Regions from separate parts of the Hominimerdicola aceti genome, predicted to be linked through region 2. Evidence: predicted binding sites of a transcription regulator. Region 2 holds the regulator's gene; each other region holds the start of a gene.

Region 1 (3,180 bases), on a different contig from region 2:
TTTGACAATATCATATTGATATTCAGGAACCTCAAGGATAACCACAAGAAACAACTCCATTTTTGAAAAATATTTTTTCGAAAAAAGTTTCTAAAATGTCAAGACCAAGAAAGTGTGTCACGGTGACACACTAGGGGTCATTTTGCATTTATATATAAAAGATATATTCCCCACCATTAATTTCCGCAAAAGTATTGACAAATTGACAAAATGGTGGTATAATTAATATACAGAGGAAATTTAGAGGGCATAAAAAATTGCACCCTCTAAGGCTTATAAACTCCGCCAAGAATTTATAAGCCCAGCAGCACAGATGTTACAGCAACTGTGGAGCTTTCAGAGAATGCTATCCTCGTGCTCTATTATAGCACGTTGGAAATAGATTGTCAAGGGCTTTTCACGATGTCAAACATCTGGAAAGCTCTTTTTGCTTTTAGCTGCTGATTCAACTCGTCAAAAATGCAGCTTGAAAATCGAATATCGTAAGTCCTCAAATAAGATTGAGATGAGGTCAACTGATGTGAAACACAAGCACAACAAGACATTGAGTTGTCTTTAAGTCGCTTAGAGCCATGACGTTCGTTACTGTTCAATCACGCCGATCAGGCATTCTTGACATTACAGAACATGAACACGAGCCAGCCAGTAACAGTTAAGCTAACTGCAAGCCTATGTGCCGACGCCACTATGAATTAACATCAGATGATTCGCTTAAGCTCCACAATGTGCAGCTGCCTTGACAAGGTCTAAGAGCGAAACGAAACAAATGTCACAAAACATATCCTAGCTTGTTACTACAAGCTTTCATATATGCTCAGCAAGGATACTTAAAGATACTTGCTGAGGAAAGTCCACATTTTTATATCCTGTGGATTTTCCTTTGTGAGTATCAAAAATGATTGGTGCGCCAGAAGGGACTCGAACCCCCGACCTACTGGTTCGTAGCCAGTCACTCTATCCAGCTGAGCTACTGGCGCATTCAACTCTAATATTATATCATATGCAAGCACCCTTGTCAACAAGTTAATTGAATTTCTTCACTTATTTTACATAATGTTCACATCTTTTCTTGTAGCTTCACACCTTTATCCTCCCTTTAAATGCCATTGTTTTTCACACTTTTTGTCAATCAAGTGTTTGTAATCATTTGTAATACTTTTTCGGCAAACTGCTCTGTTTTTAACCGGAATTTTTGTAGATTATTTATCATTCTATGCCCTTGACTTATATTCTGATTGTGGTATAATAGTAAATGTTCAATATTATGTTATGATAAAAGCAGTCAACCACAATATATAGTGGTTGAACAGGATAGAATGAAAGGAAGAGTATAGGTGAAGATAATAAAAAGAAGCGGCGCTGAGAATACGTTCGATAAGGAAAAGATAGAAAATGCCGTTGCGAAAGCTAATATCACTGTGGAGGAAAAGGATAGGCTCTCTGAGGGAGAAATAGGAGAGATAGCACAGAATATAGAGGACAAATGCTCTGAAATGAATAGGGCTATGGACGTTGAAACTATTCAGGACTGGGTGGAAGCCGATATCATGCGCCACGGCAAGTATACAGTGGCAAAGCATTATATCACCTACCGCTATGAGCGTTCTATCGTCAGACAGGCTAATACTACTGACAAGCAGATACTTTCTCTTCTTAACTTCGAGAACGAGGAAGTCAAGCAGGAAAATTCCAATAAGAACCCTACTGTCAATTCAGTTCAGAGGGATTATATGGCAGGTGAAGTGAGCAAGGATATCACAAGAAGATTTTTGCTTCCTGACGATATAGTTGAAGCTCACGAAAAAGGTCTGATACATTTCCACGACGCCGATTATTTCGCTCAGCATATGCACAACTGCTGTCTTGTAAATCTTGAGGATATGCTCCAGAACGGCACCGTCATAAGCGAGGTCATGATAGAAAAGCCACACAGCTTCTCTACAGCCTGCAATATCGCTACACAATCTATCGCTCAGATAGCTTCTTCACAGTATGGCGGACAGAGTATCACACTTTCCCACCTTGCTCCGTTCGTTCAGATATCCCGTGATAAATACCGCCGTGAGGTAAAAAAGGAGTTCGCAGAGCTTAATATCCCTGCCGACGAGGATACTATAAATAAGGTAGCCGAAATGAGAGTAAAGGCTGAGATAGTTCAGGGCGTTCAGATGATACAGTATCAGGTCATCACTCTTATGACAACAAATGGTCAAGCACCTTTCGTTACTGTTTTCATGTACCTTGACGAGGTGCCTGAGGGTCAGACAAGAGATGACCTTGCGGCTATCATAGAGGAAATGCTCAGACAGCGTATCCAAGGCGTAAAGAACGAAAAGGGCGTCTATATAACACCTGCGTTTCCTAAGCTAATATATGTCCTTGAAGAGGACAACATAAGAGAAGGCTCAAAATATTGGGAGCTTACAAAGCTTGCTGCAAAGTGTACCGCAAAGAGAATGGTGCCTGACTATATAAGCGAAAAGAAAATGAAGGAGCTTAAGGTAGACAAGAACGGAAATGGTCAGTGCTACCCTTGCATGGGCTGCAGAAGCTTCCTTACAACATATCTTGACGAAAACGGCAAGCCTAAATATTACGGCAGATTCAATCAGGGCGTTGTTACAATAAACCTTGTGGACGTTGCCTGCTCGTCATATAAGGATATGGATAAGTTCTGGAAGATATTTGATGAAAGACTTGAACTTTGCAGACGTGCGCTTATGCTCCGTCACGAAAGACTTAAAGGCACTCCGTCAGACGTTGCGCCTATCCTTTGGCAGAACGGTGCATTGGCAAGGCTTAAAAAGGGCGAAACAATCGACAAGCTCCTGTTCGGCGGATATTCCACCATATCACTTGGCTATGCAGGTCTTTGCGAATGCGTAAGATACATGACAGGCAAGTCACACACAGACCCTTCAGCAACGCCTTTTGCACTTGAAGTTATGCAGCACCTTAATGACGCCTGCGCAAAGTGGAGAGCAGAAACAAACATAGATTTCAGCCTTTACGGCACGCCATTGGAGTCCACAACATACAAATTTGCAAGATGTTTGCAGAAGCGTTTCGGTGTTATCGAGGGTGTAACAGACAGAAACTACATCACAAACAGCTATCATATCCATGTTACCGAGAACATCGACGCATTTGACAAGCTCACATTCGAGTCACAGTTCCAGG
Region 2 (3,180 bases):
GCAAGTATTACCTTGTTGCAAGAGTTGAGGGCAATGACAGAAAGTCATTTTTTGCAGTAGCAGAGAGCGACAGCCCTGTTGACGGTTTCCGTTTCTGGGACTTCCCTGTTCAGCTTCCTGACACTGAACCGGAGGAAACAAACGTATACGATATGAGACTTACTCAGCATGAGGACGGCTGGATATACGGTGTATTCTGCTCAGAGAGCAAAGACAAGACTTCAAACGATCTTTCTGCCGCTACGGCTCAGGCTGGAATCGTAAGGACAAAGGATCTTAAGACATGGGAAAGGCTTCCTAATCTCAAGTCCAAGTCGCCACAGCAGAGAAACGTTGTGCTTCACCCTGAGTTCGTTGACGGAAAGTACGCATTTTACACACGTCCACAGGACGATTTTATCGAAACTGGCTCAGGCGGAGGAGTATGCTTTGGTCTTTGCGAAGACATCACAAATCCTGTTATCTGCACAGATGAAGTTGTTATCTCACCAAGGCAGTATCACACAATCACAGAGGTAAAGAACGGTGCAGGCGCAGTGCCTATCAAGACACCAAAGGGTTGGATACACATTGCACATGGCGTAAGAAACACAGCCGCAGGTCTTAGATACGTAATTTATGTATTTGCAACTGACCTTAAAGACCCTTCTAAGCTAATCGCTTCGCCGTCAGGACTTTTCATTGCACCACACGGCAGTGAAAGAGTGGGTGACGTATCAAACGTTGCGTTCACAAACGGCGCGATCGTTCGTGAAAACGGTGACGTGTATATTTACTACGCTTCATCAGACACAAGACTTCACGTTGCGGCAACAACGATCGACAAGCTTATGGATTACACATTCAACACTCCGTCAGACCCACTGCGTTCTGTTGACTGCGTAAAGCAGAGATGCGAGCTTATCAGAAAAAATCTCGAATATCTTAACAAGTAATATATCAAACAAAAACAGACGGCTTCTGCTGTCTGTTTTTTTGTACACTAAAACTTCCTTCAAGTCTGCAATATCCGTGCATAAATATTGCGCTACCCATGTAGGGGACGTCGTCCTCTACAATTATGCTATGGTTTGTCTGCCGCAAAACTGCTGAGTCCCTTTACCGCAACTTTTTTTATATACCCTCTTGCAATCGTCCACAATCTATGGTATAATTAATTAATAAAAGCACAATATATGCAATATCACGCACAAAATTTTCTCTTAACTAAGGAGTGTTTATAATGAGATGTCCTTTTTGCAACTATGAAGATACAAGAGTAATAGATTCACGTCCAAGCGAGGGAAAAAAGCGTCGCCGCCGTGAGTGTCCGAAATGCGGAAAGCGTTTCACTACTTATGAGGTGGTGGAAAAGCCACAGCTTATGGTATACAAGCGTGACGGCTCGTTTGAGCCTTTTGACAGACAGAAGCTTATAAAAGGCATTCAGAACGCTATCAAAAAGCGTCCTGTCAGTGTTGATGATATGAAAAACCTTGTTGACGATATAGAGAACACCTTTGCAAACAAAATGCAGACCGAGACCACTACAAGCGAGATAGGCGATATGGTGCTTATGGGACTGAAAAAGCTTGACCACGTTGCATATGTGCGTTTTGCTTCCGTTTACAAGGACTTCTCTGACGTTGATTCGTTCATTCAGATAATCACTGAGCTTTCTGACAAGAAGAAATAAATAAGAGCGTTCCGATAATTTTCGGGACGCTCAGCCTGTCGCAAAACCCCTAGATTCATCTCGAATTAGGGGTTTTGCTTTTATGCAATCAATAAACTAACAATAAATGTAATCAATTTTCGTAAAAAGTGTCAAAACAAAGCGATTTACACTCCGTGGAGAGATTCATATTGTAAAAGATCTGGTTGAATCTGTTCCGAGCAATATAAAACAGCAAATAAAAAAATGATGCCGCTTCAGAAACAGATACCTCTTCCGGAAGTTTTCCGCAGCGGCAGAACTGATAGAGAAATCCGCCACAGAATGCGTCGCCGGCTCCGGTTGCATCTAATGCTTTATTTCTGAAACCCTTGACGATCTGACCGCCGTCATATGTCCGTACATAAGCGCCCAATTTGCCCAATGTGATTACATCAATTTTCACTTCCTTACGCAACAAGGCTTCTGCTGCATATTTGCCTCAAAACCAGCTGCTCCCGGTACTGCTGCAAAAACAGATGTACCGATTGCCATGCCGATTTTATTTCCAAGAGAGATAAATGCATACTGGAACCCGTCATTGCGGACACCGGTTTTCCATTCGCCATATTCTACACAATCGGGAATAATGGCATAAATAGCCGTGTTAAAACCTGCAAAGAAGAACCGTGTCAGACCAGAACAGATATAAAACGGAACAGGTGTCTCTACAGGACTGAACAGATACAGCGACAGCATACATACACCTGTTCCAAGCGCCAATATAGAAGCTGATCTGCCTTTGTTTCCAAACCATCTGAAAATAATAGGAAACAGTCCGGCACCAATAATTGACGGAATAATAATTGCCATGGAATAAGTAGTAAACAGGGATTCAGTTCCCTCCACATGCTTAAAATAATATAGTGCATCTGCATTTCTTCCACAGAGTGTCACGCCAAACAGGAACTGTCCCAGTAATGCCAGCAGATAGGGCTTATTTTGAAGCACAGTCTGAATTTGCAGCTTTATGGGGATTTTCTTCTTTTCCGGAATGGTTACTGCTTTCTTTGTCTTAGCAAAGCAGAAAATATGACAGGCAGCAAAAATCGCACCATAAAGTACAGCTACCAGCAGATAACCACGCTTGTCACTGCCGCCCAGTTTTGAAATCAACGGCAGTGTGATAATATTGATAATACCGATTGCAATCATGGCACTGACGGAACGGAAGGTGTTGATTTTTGCACGTTCTTCAATGTTCTGCGTCATATCACCGCAGAGGGTTCCATAAGGAATAATTATGCAAAGCGACTAAGAGTGATCTTGGTCGCTTTTGCTATGCTGCTCTAAGTCTGTAATCGACAGGAGATAATCCATCAAGCATTTTAGGCGGCTGTCAGTCACGCTTTTTTCGATACGGCTCAACGCACCCAAGATACTGTTGGCGTTCTCCATATCAACATTCACGATCTTACCGTGCAGTGCCATGTACTTAATATATGTAGCAGTTTTCATATGGCACTCGTCGGCTCTTTGTTTTACCT
Region 3 (3,180 bases), on a different contig from region 2:
ACGTTCATCTCGCCGTTCTTGTATGTAAAGCAGTGAGCGGCAGGGAGCTTGTAAACATTTTTGAAGAAAGTTTCTGTTGTAGGAGAATACTGGAATGTGAGATAAGTTTCAAGAACGTCTGTGTTAAGCTCCTTCTTAAAATGAGGGTGGTCAAGAAAACTCTTTATCTCAGAACCCCACATAAGAGTTTCGCCCATTTTTGCGTAGTAAAGAGGCTTGATACCGAAGAAATCTCTTGCACCGAAAACCTCATTTGTATTCTTGTTGAAGATAACGAATGCAAACATACCTCTCAGCTTGTCGAGCATATCCTCGCCCCACTGCTCATAGCCGTGGATAAGCACCTCTGAGTCGGTCTGTGTATAGAACTTGTGACCAGCAGCGATAAGCTCCTCACGGAGATCCTTGTAGTTGTATATCTCACCGTTGAATGTAAGTACCAACGACTTATCTTCATTGAAGATAGGCTGGCTACCTTGATCTGAAAGGTCAATGATCGAAAGTCGGCGGAAACCCATTGCGATCTGCTCGTCAACATATTTTCCGTCAGAGTCAGGACCTCTATGTTTTATTCTATCCATCATTTTTCCAAGAACTATGGAAGCGTCATTGATTTTATTTGTAAATCCAACAAAACCGCACATATAAAAGCCTCATTTCTGTTAAATCAAATTGCCTGTATCTTAGTTAATACGGCCGCTTGTCGCCTAGTGAACGTCAAGCAATATAATATTTATTATACACTATATGCGGCTTTTTTGCAAGGGGTAAAAACAAAAATTAAACAATAAAAGAAATTGTCTTTTGTGCATCTATCACATGGCAGTGTGTATGGTATAAAAATATCTGCGATTTTGTCATTTTGGCTTGAAAAAGGCAGATGGATATAGTATAATGGTATTAAAATCATATTTTGGAGAAGATCTTATGAACGATAACAAAAAGAAGAAAAAAGGTTATAGATTGGATATTGTGTTGATAGTGAGTTTTTTTGTAATGCTGATATCTTTCTGTGCCTACATGATGAATACTACTCTCGAAGAGGTACTTGAAAATGAAACAGGCAGCTCTGTAGTCACACATGATTACACTTACGAGAGTGCTGAGAGCAGTTCAGCAGCATAGTGCAAAATTCAAATGTTCGACAAGTTAAAATGCTTTACATGCTTGCTGAATTCGCCTATTTACGACATTTCAGAGGCATGGAACAGCATTTGAAGACGCATAAGACGACAAGTTAGCTCACTTTACAGCATTAAGAACTAAACTATATTGCATTATACACCGTAAAGTTCGAATACATTACAGCTAAAAGCATTTTACTTGACACCTAAAATCAATATCTGACGAAAATGTGGCTTTGTGCATTTAATACAAATAACAAAGTCACATTTTGTTGTATAACGCCTTGACTTTACGTCACTTATACTATATACTTGTATTAAGCACTGCTTTTTATACAATATGTTGTGATTTGCGGTGCGAGTTGTGAGAATAAAAAAATATAAGGATAAATCGGGAAAATCGGAGGCGGTATTGTGATAATCAAGATAAAAAAACGTGACGGACGTACTGTAACTTTCAATATTGAGAAAATAGCTGGCGCTATATACAAGGCGGCTCAGTCTGTGGGCAAGGATAACTATGAGGAAGCTTTGGAGCTTTCGGGTAAAGTTGTTGATAAGCTTATGGAAAAACACCTTGATATGCCTACTGTTGAAGAGATTCAGGATTGCGTTGAGCGTGTACTTATCGAGGAGGGCATGGCTGATACTGCAAAAAGTTATATACTCTACCGCTCAAACAGAACTCGTGCAAGGGAAATGAATACCCGTCTTATGAAAGTTTATGAGGATCTTACTTTCCAATCAGCGAAAGATAACGATTTGAAGCGTGAGAATGCTAATATAGACGGCGATACCGCAATGGGTACAATGCTCAAGTATGGTTCTGTGGGTGCGAAGGAGTTCAACGAGATGTATGTTCTTGCTCCTGAGCATTCAAAGGCTCATCAGGAGGGGGATATCCACATTCATGATCTTGATTTTTATACACTGACTACCACTTGCACTCAGATAGACCTTACAAAGCTTTTTGATAAGGGTTTTTCTACAGGTCATGGCTTTTTGCGTACACCAAATGATATACAAAGCTATGCGGCGCTTGCCTGCATTGCGATACAATCCAATCAGAACGACCAGCATGGTGGTCAATCTCTTCCAAAGTTCGATTATGATATGGCTGAGGGCGTAAGAAAGACATTCAGACACCGCTATCGTGACAATATCGGCAGGGGTCTTGCTCTCCTTGGTGAAGTTTCTGATGCTCAGAGCATTGCAAAGAAAATAACTGAAATGCTTGATGAGCAGGGTTTAAAGATCACTCTCGCCAATGATAACGGCTATCAAGAGGCTGAAGCACAGTTTCTTGTGAATTTTGTTGACGCACCTATAGTGAAGAAGATACAGAGTTTTGCATATAAAAACTCTTTGAAAGAAACTGACAGAGCCACATATCAGGCAATGGAAGCGCTTATCCATAATCTTAATACCATGAACTCCCGTGCAGGCGCTCAAACGCCTTTTAGCTCCATAAATTATGGTACTGATACTTCTATCGAGGGCAGACTTGTTATAAAGAATATTCTTCTTGCAGAGGAAGCAGGACTTGGCAATGGTGAAACGCCTATTTTCCCTATACATATTTTCAAGATAAAAGAGGGCGTGAACTTTGATCCTGATGATCCGAACTATGACCTTTTCAAGCTCGCCTGCCGTGTATCAGCGAAGCGTCTTTTCCCGAATTTTTCATTTATCGACGCTCCTTTCAATCTACAGTATTATAAAGAGGGCAATCCTGACACTGAGATAGCTTACATGGGTTGCCGCACAAGAGTTATCGGTAACGCATATGACCCTACTCGTGAGATAGTGACAGGAAGAGGAAATCTCTCTTTTACTACCATTAATCTCCCTAGACTTGGCATAAAAGCACAGCGTAATATCGGTGCTTTCTTTGACAGCCTTGATGAGCTTATGGATCTTTGTATCGACCAGCTTATGCACAGATTTAAGATACAGTGTTCAAAGCGTGTGAGAAATTATCCGTTCCTCATGGGTCAGGGCATATGGCTCGATTCAGAGAAGCTTACGGCTGACGATACACTTGAAGAAGTGCTAA
Region 4 (3,180 bases), on a different contig from region 2:
TCAAAATGGCAAAAAAGATCTACACAAAGAAGCTTACATATGCAGGAATGTCCCTGTGTCTGCTGAGTTTTTTCGCATTCATTCTCTCGGCAGCAGGTGCTCTTGCTGACCCTGTGGGAAAGCTCGTTTACAACAACGTTTTCACAAACAAGATAGACTTTTTGTTCACCCCCGACATTTTCGCTTATGTGAACACCTATGGTCTTTCATGCGCACTCGCCATATTCAGCCTTGTGGCGTTTTTCACATCTGCAAGAGCAAAGGGCAAGAAAAAGCTTGACGGCGCATTCGCAGGCTCTCTTATCCTTTTCCCGTTTATTGTGATGATAACAAAGGGCATAATGATATACTATGTTACGGTAAAAGGTCACTTCTCAAACGCTATAACAATGGGCTATGACAATGACAAGTTCAGGGTAGCCCTTTCACTTGCTGATGATGTTCTGCCATTTATTGCGGCTTTCCTGCTTTTTATCGGTGGACTTGTTATTGCAGGCAGACTTATGGGCGAAGATTTCGCCGTTGAGATACCTGTTGCCGCAAAGACGCCTGACAATGCCCCTGCGCCTATCCCAATGACTACACCGCAAGAACAGAGTTTTGCTCAGCCTGATATGTCACAGTTCAGAAAGCCCGACAATGCCGAGCCTGTTATGTCACAGAGCGTAGTTGAGCCTGAGATACCACAACAGACAGAGCCTATAGAACCACCTACAGAAACGGCTGAACAGCCTGCCTGGCAGACCGCACCTGAAAAGTGTCCTCACTGCGGCTCAGAGCTGAAGAGCGGAGCCAAATTTTGCAGCGTTTGCGGAAACAAGGTCTAAAAAGCTACACCAATACACTTCCATAAAAAATACGGCATATGCCACTTTTTCGGTGACATATGCCGTGTTTCATTTTTACTGTTCTGATACGCTGGGGCTTGCAAGACCATGCTTTACTCGGTCACGGACCTCCGCTCTCTTTGCGTCGTTAAATCTGTCGAGAGTTCCAACAAGATAGCCTGTTATTCTTCTTATACGCTGAAAAGGCACATCTGCAAAGTGATAATCAACGTCAACAAAGTCGCCGTCTATTTTTAGGTCGATAGTCTGGATAGTCTTTTCAGGGTAAAGCTTCTGCGCCCTGTCGATATATGAATTTATCTCTGCCTGGGACATCTCCCCGCCTGTTACGTTCACATTTACCATTTTACATTACCTCCATTTTTCTTTGTTGTACATATTGTTGCCACAATAAAAGGATACCACAATATCTTGTACTTGTCAATAGTTAATACCTACAAAGCACATGAGTATATTTTGTAGGGTATGCCTGCATGGTCAGCCTTTCATTTCTTCTCTTATGCCTCGCCAATCGGGACAGAACTTGCCCACCAAAGCCCAGAAATCCTTGCTGTGATCCATAAAGACCAAGTGGCAAAGCTCGTGGAGGCAGACATAATCTATGCACTCTCTGCGGAAAACGATAAGCTTTGAGTTTATGGAAATATGCCTGTTTGAGATACATCTTCCCCAGCTTGCTGTCAGCGGTTTTATTGTGACCTTTTCAGGCACAAGCCCTGTGGAGGCAGACATTTTCTGCATACTTTTTGTTATCTCCGCCACTGTGAGATCGTTTATGAACTTGGTGGTCTGCTCTTTTACATAGGTCTGGTCGCTGGTTTTGTTCACGGCAATAAGAAGCTTGCCGTCCTCTATCTTGGGAGAAAAATACTTATCAGCTTGAACAAGGGTCAGGGTAAGCTCGTTCCCCAAAAGTCTGAGCCTTTCGCCATCGCAGAAATCTTTCGGCAGACCCACCGCCGCCTTGTCTTTTTGCTCCTTTATCCAGCCCAGATTGTTATTAATAAAGCTTTCAAGCTGCTGCTTTGAACAGCCGTAAGGCACACGCACTGTCAAAGTGCCGTCACGCATACCCATATTAAGGCGACTTCTTTTGGCAACGTCAAGGATAAAGTCTATGCGCTCTCCGTTTTTATCCTCGATAAAAGTATTATATTTCGGCACTTCAAAGCCCCCATATCCAAAAGCGCCGCACATTCTTTTGTGCGGCGCTATATTTTTTACCACTGTACTGCTATAGAGCTGTCTGTTGTAAGATAATCCTTATAAATATATCCTGTGAGCGGACCGTCTATGTTCATGAAATTTATCTTCACATATCCGTTATCCTCATATTCAAGAACGTTTACCTGAACGCCCGGTGACATACAAACGATATTCTCAGCGTCATTATCAGGTGCCACATGAAGATAAGCATACTCTGTGACATACATTACTTCAAGCACATCTGTCTGGCTAGACTCGTCGCTGGACACATCTGTTACCGCACCGCTTTCGTCCACACTGCTGTTACCAGTAACGGACGTATCCGCAGGGGCGGCGCTGTTCACTGGCTCAGCCACAGACTCATTTGTATTTATGGTGGCAGTATTTATACCCTTTGGCACTTCTGAACTATTGCTTGCAAAAAGCCCCTTGGCAAGCAGAAGTATCACGCACAGCACAAATATGCCTACAACTATTATTGCGACAACGCTCGCCGTATTTCCCGAAGCCTTGCGGGAAACGTTATTCTTGTTATTATCCATATATTGCACGGCACAAGCCGTCACATTTCGCCTCCTTTTGCAGGAACACACCTGCACACCTGCAAACAAAGCACAGGTACATAAACATATTATAATATTTTTTATCATCAATGTCAATGACAGTTTAATTACAATATTGTCACATTTCACTCTTTAAGCCCTATTCTTGAGATATTTGCCATATTTGCACCGATATTTTGACATTATAGCCAAATAGGCGTTTACTAATTTGATTAAAATACATATTAACAGAATCAGCAAAATATGATATAATGAGCTTTAAGGGCGTGCCTTGGGAGGCGTTGCCCTTATAGTATAAAAGCAAGGGGGGGCAGGAAGTTGCATAAAAAAATTATCTGCGGTGCATTGTCTGCTGCAATGTTCCTGACCCTTTTTTCAGCCTGCGGTCGATCTGAAGAGAGCGTGGTCAATACTAAAAACTCCTCGTTTATCGAACAAGAGGAAGTCGTTGACAGCCCTGCAAAGATATTTTTCTCAGCATGGAACGGCAGTGAGATAACCGCTGACACGGCTAGAGAGCATGGTATGATTTTCATGGACTCTTCAGAAGAAAGCGATATGCG

What was found. Region 2 encodes NrdR, which represses ribonucleotide reductase genes. Its sites were predicted from a motif close to CACNANATNTNGTG; they were not measured.
Region 1: the regulator NrdR is predicted to act here: its motif matches at 1,288-1,301, upstream of nrdD (anaerobic ribonucleoside-triphosphate reductase).
Region 3: the regulator NrdR is predicted to act here: its motif matches at 1,459-1,472, upstream of OCV57_RS02915 (anaerobic ribonucleoside triphosphate reductase).
Region 4: the regulator NrdR is predicted to act here: its motif matches at 1,251-1,264, upstream of nrdD (anaerobic ribonucleoside-triphosphate reductase).

The regions. Positions count from the first base shown of each region.
Region 1 is NZ_JAOQJZ010000017.1:36,214-39,393, forward strand. Features, by position in the region: gene OCV57_RS13070 (hypothetical protein) at 1-45, opposite strand, end outside; tRNA gene OCV57_RS13075 (tRNA-Arg) at 901-977, opposite strand; gene nrdD (anaerobic ribonucleoside-triphosphate reductase) at 1,335-3,180, shown strand, end outside.
Region 2 is NZ_JAOQJZ010000010.1:44,470-47,649, forward strand. Features, by position in the region: gene OCV57_RS09970 (glycoside hydrolase family 130 protein) at 1-935, shown strand, start outside; gene nrdR (transcriptional regulator NrdR) at 1,223-1,675, shown strand; gene OCV57_RS09980 (PfkB family carbohydrate kinase) at 1,788-2,111, opposite strand; partial or broken gene OCV57_RS09985 (MFS transporter) at 2,120-2,941, opposite strand; gene OCV57_RS14390 (plasmid mobilization protein) at 2,948-3,180, opposite strand, start outside.
Region 3 is NZ_JAOQJZ010000002.1:167,793-170,972, reverse strand. Features, by position in the region: gene asnB (asparagine synthase (glutamine-hydrolyzing)) at 1-644, opposite strand, end outside; gene OCV57_RS02920 (hypothetical protein) at 928-1,125, shown strand; gene OCV57_RS02915 (anaerobic ribonucleoside triphosphate reductase) at 1,539-3,180, shown strand, end outside.
Region 4 is NZ_JAOQJZ010000003.1:44,673-47,852, reverse strand. Features, by position in the region: gene OCV57_RS03850 (zinc ribbon domain-containing protein) at 6-827, shown strand; gene nrdD (anaerobic ribonucleoside-triphosphate reductase) at 903-1,193, opposite strand; gene OCV57_RS03840 (M48 family metallopeptidase) at 1,326-2,012, opposite strand; gene OCV57_RS03835 (SH3 domain-containing protein) at 2,069-2,596, opposite strand; gene OCV57_RS03830 (hypothetical protein) at 2,936-3,180, shown strand, end outside.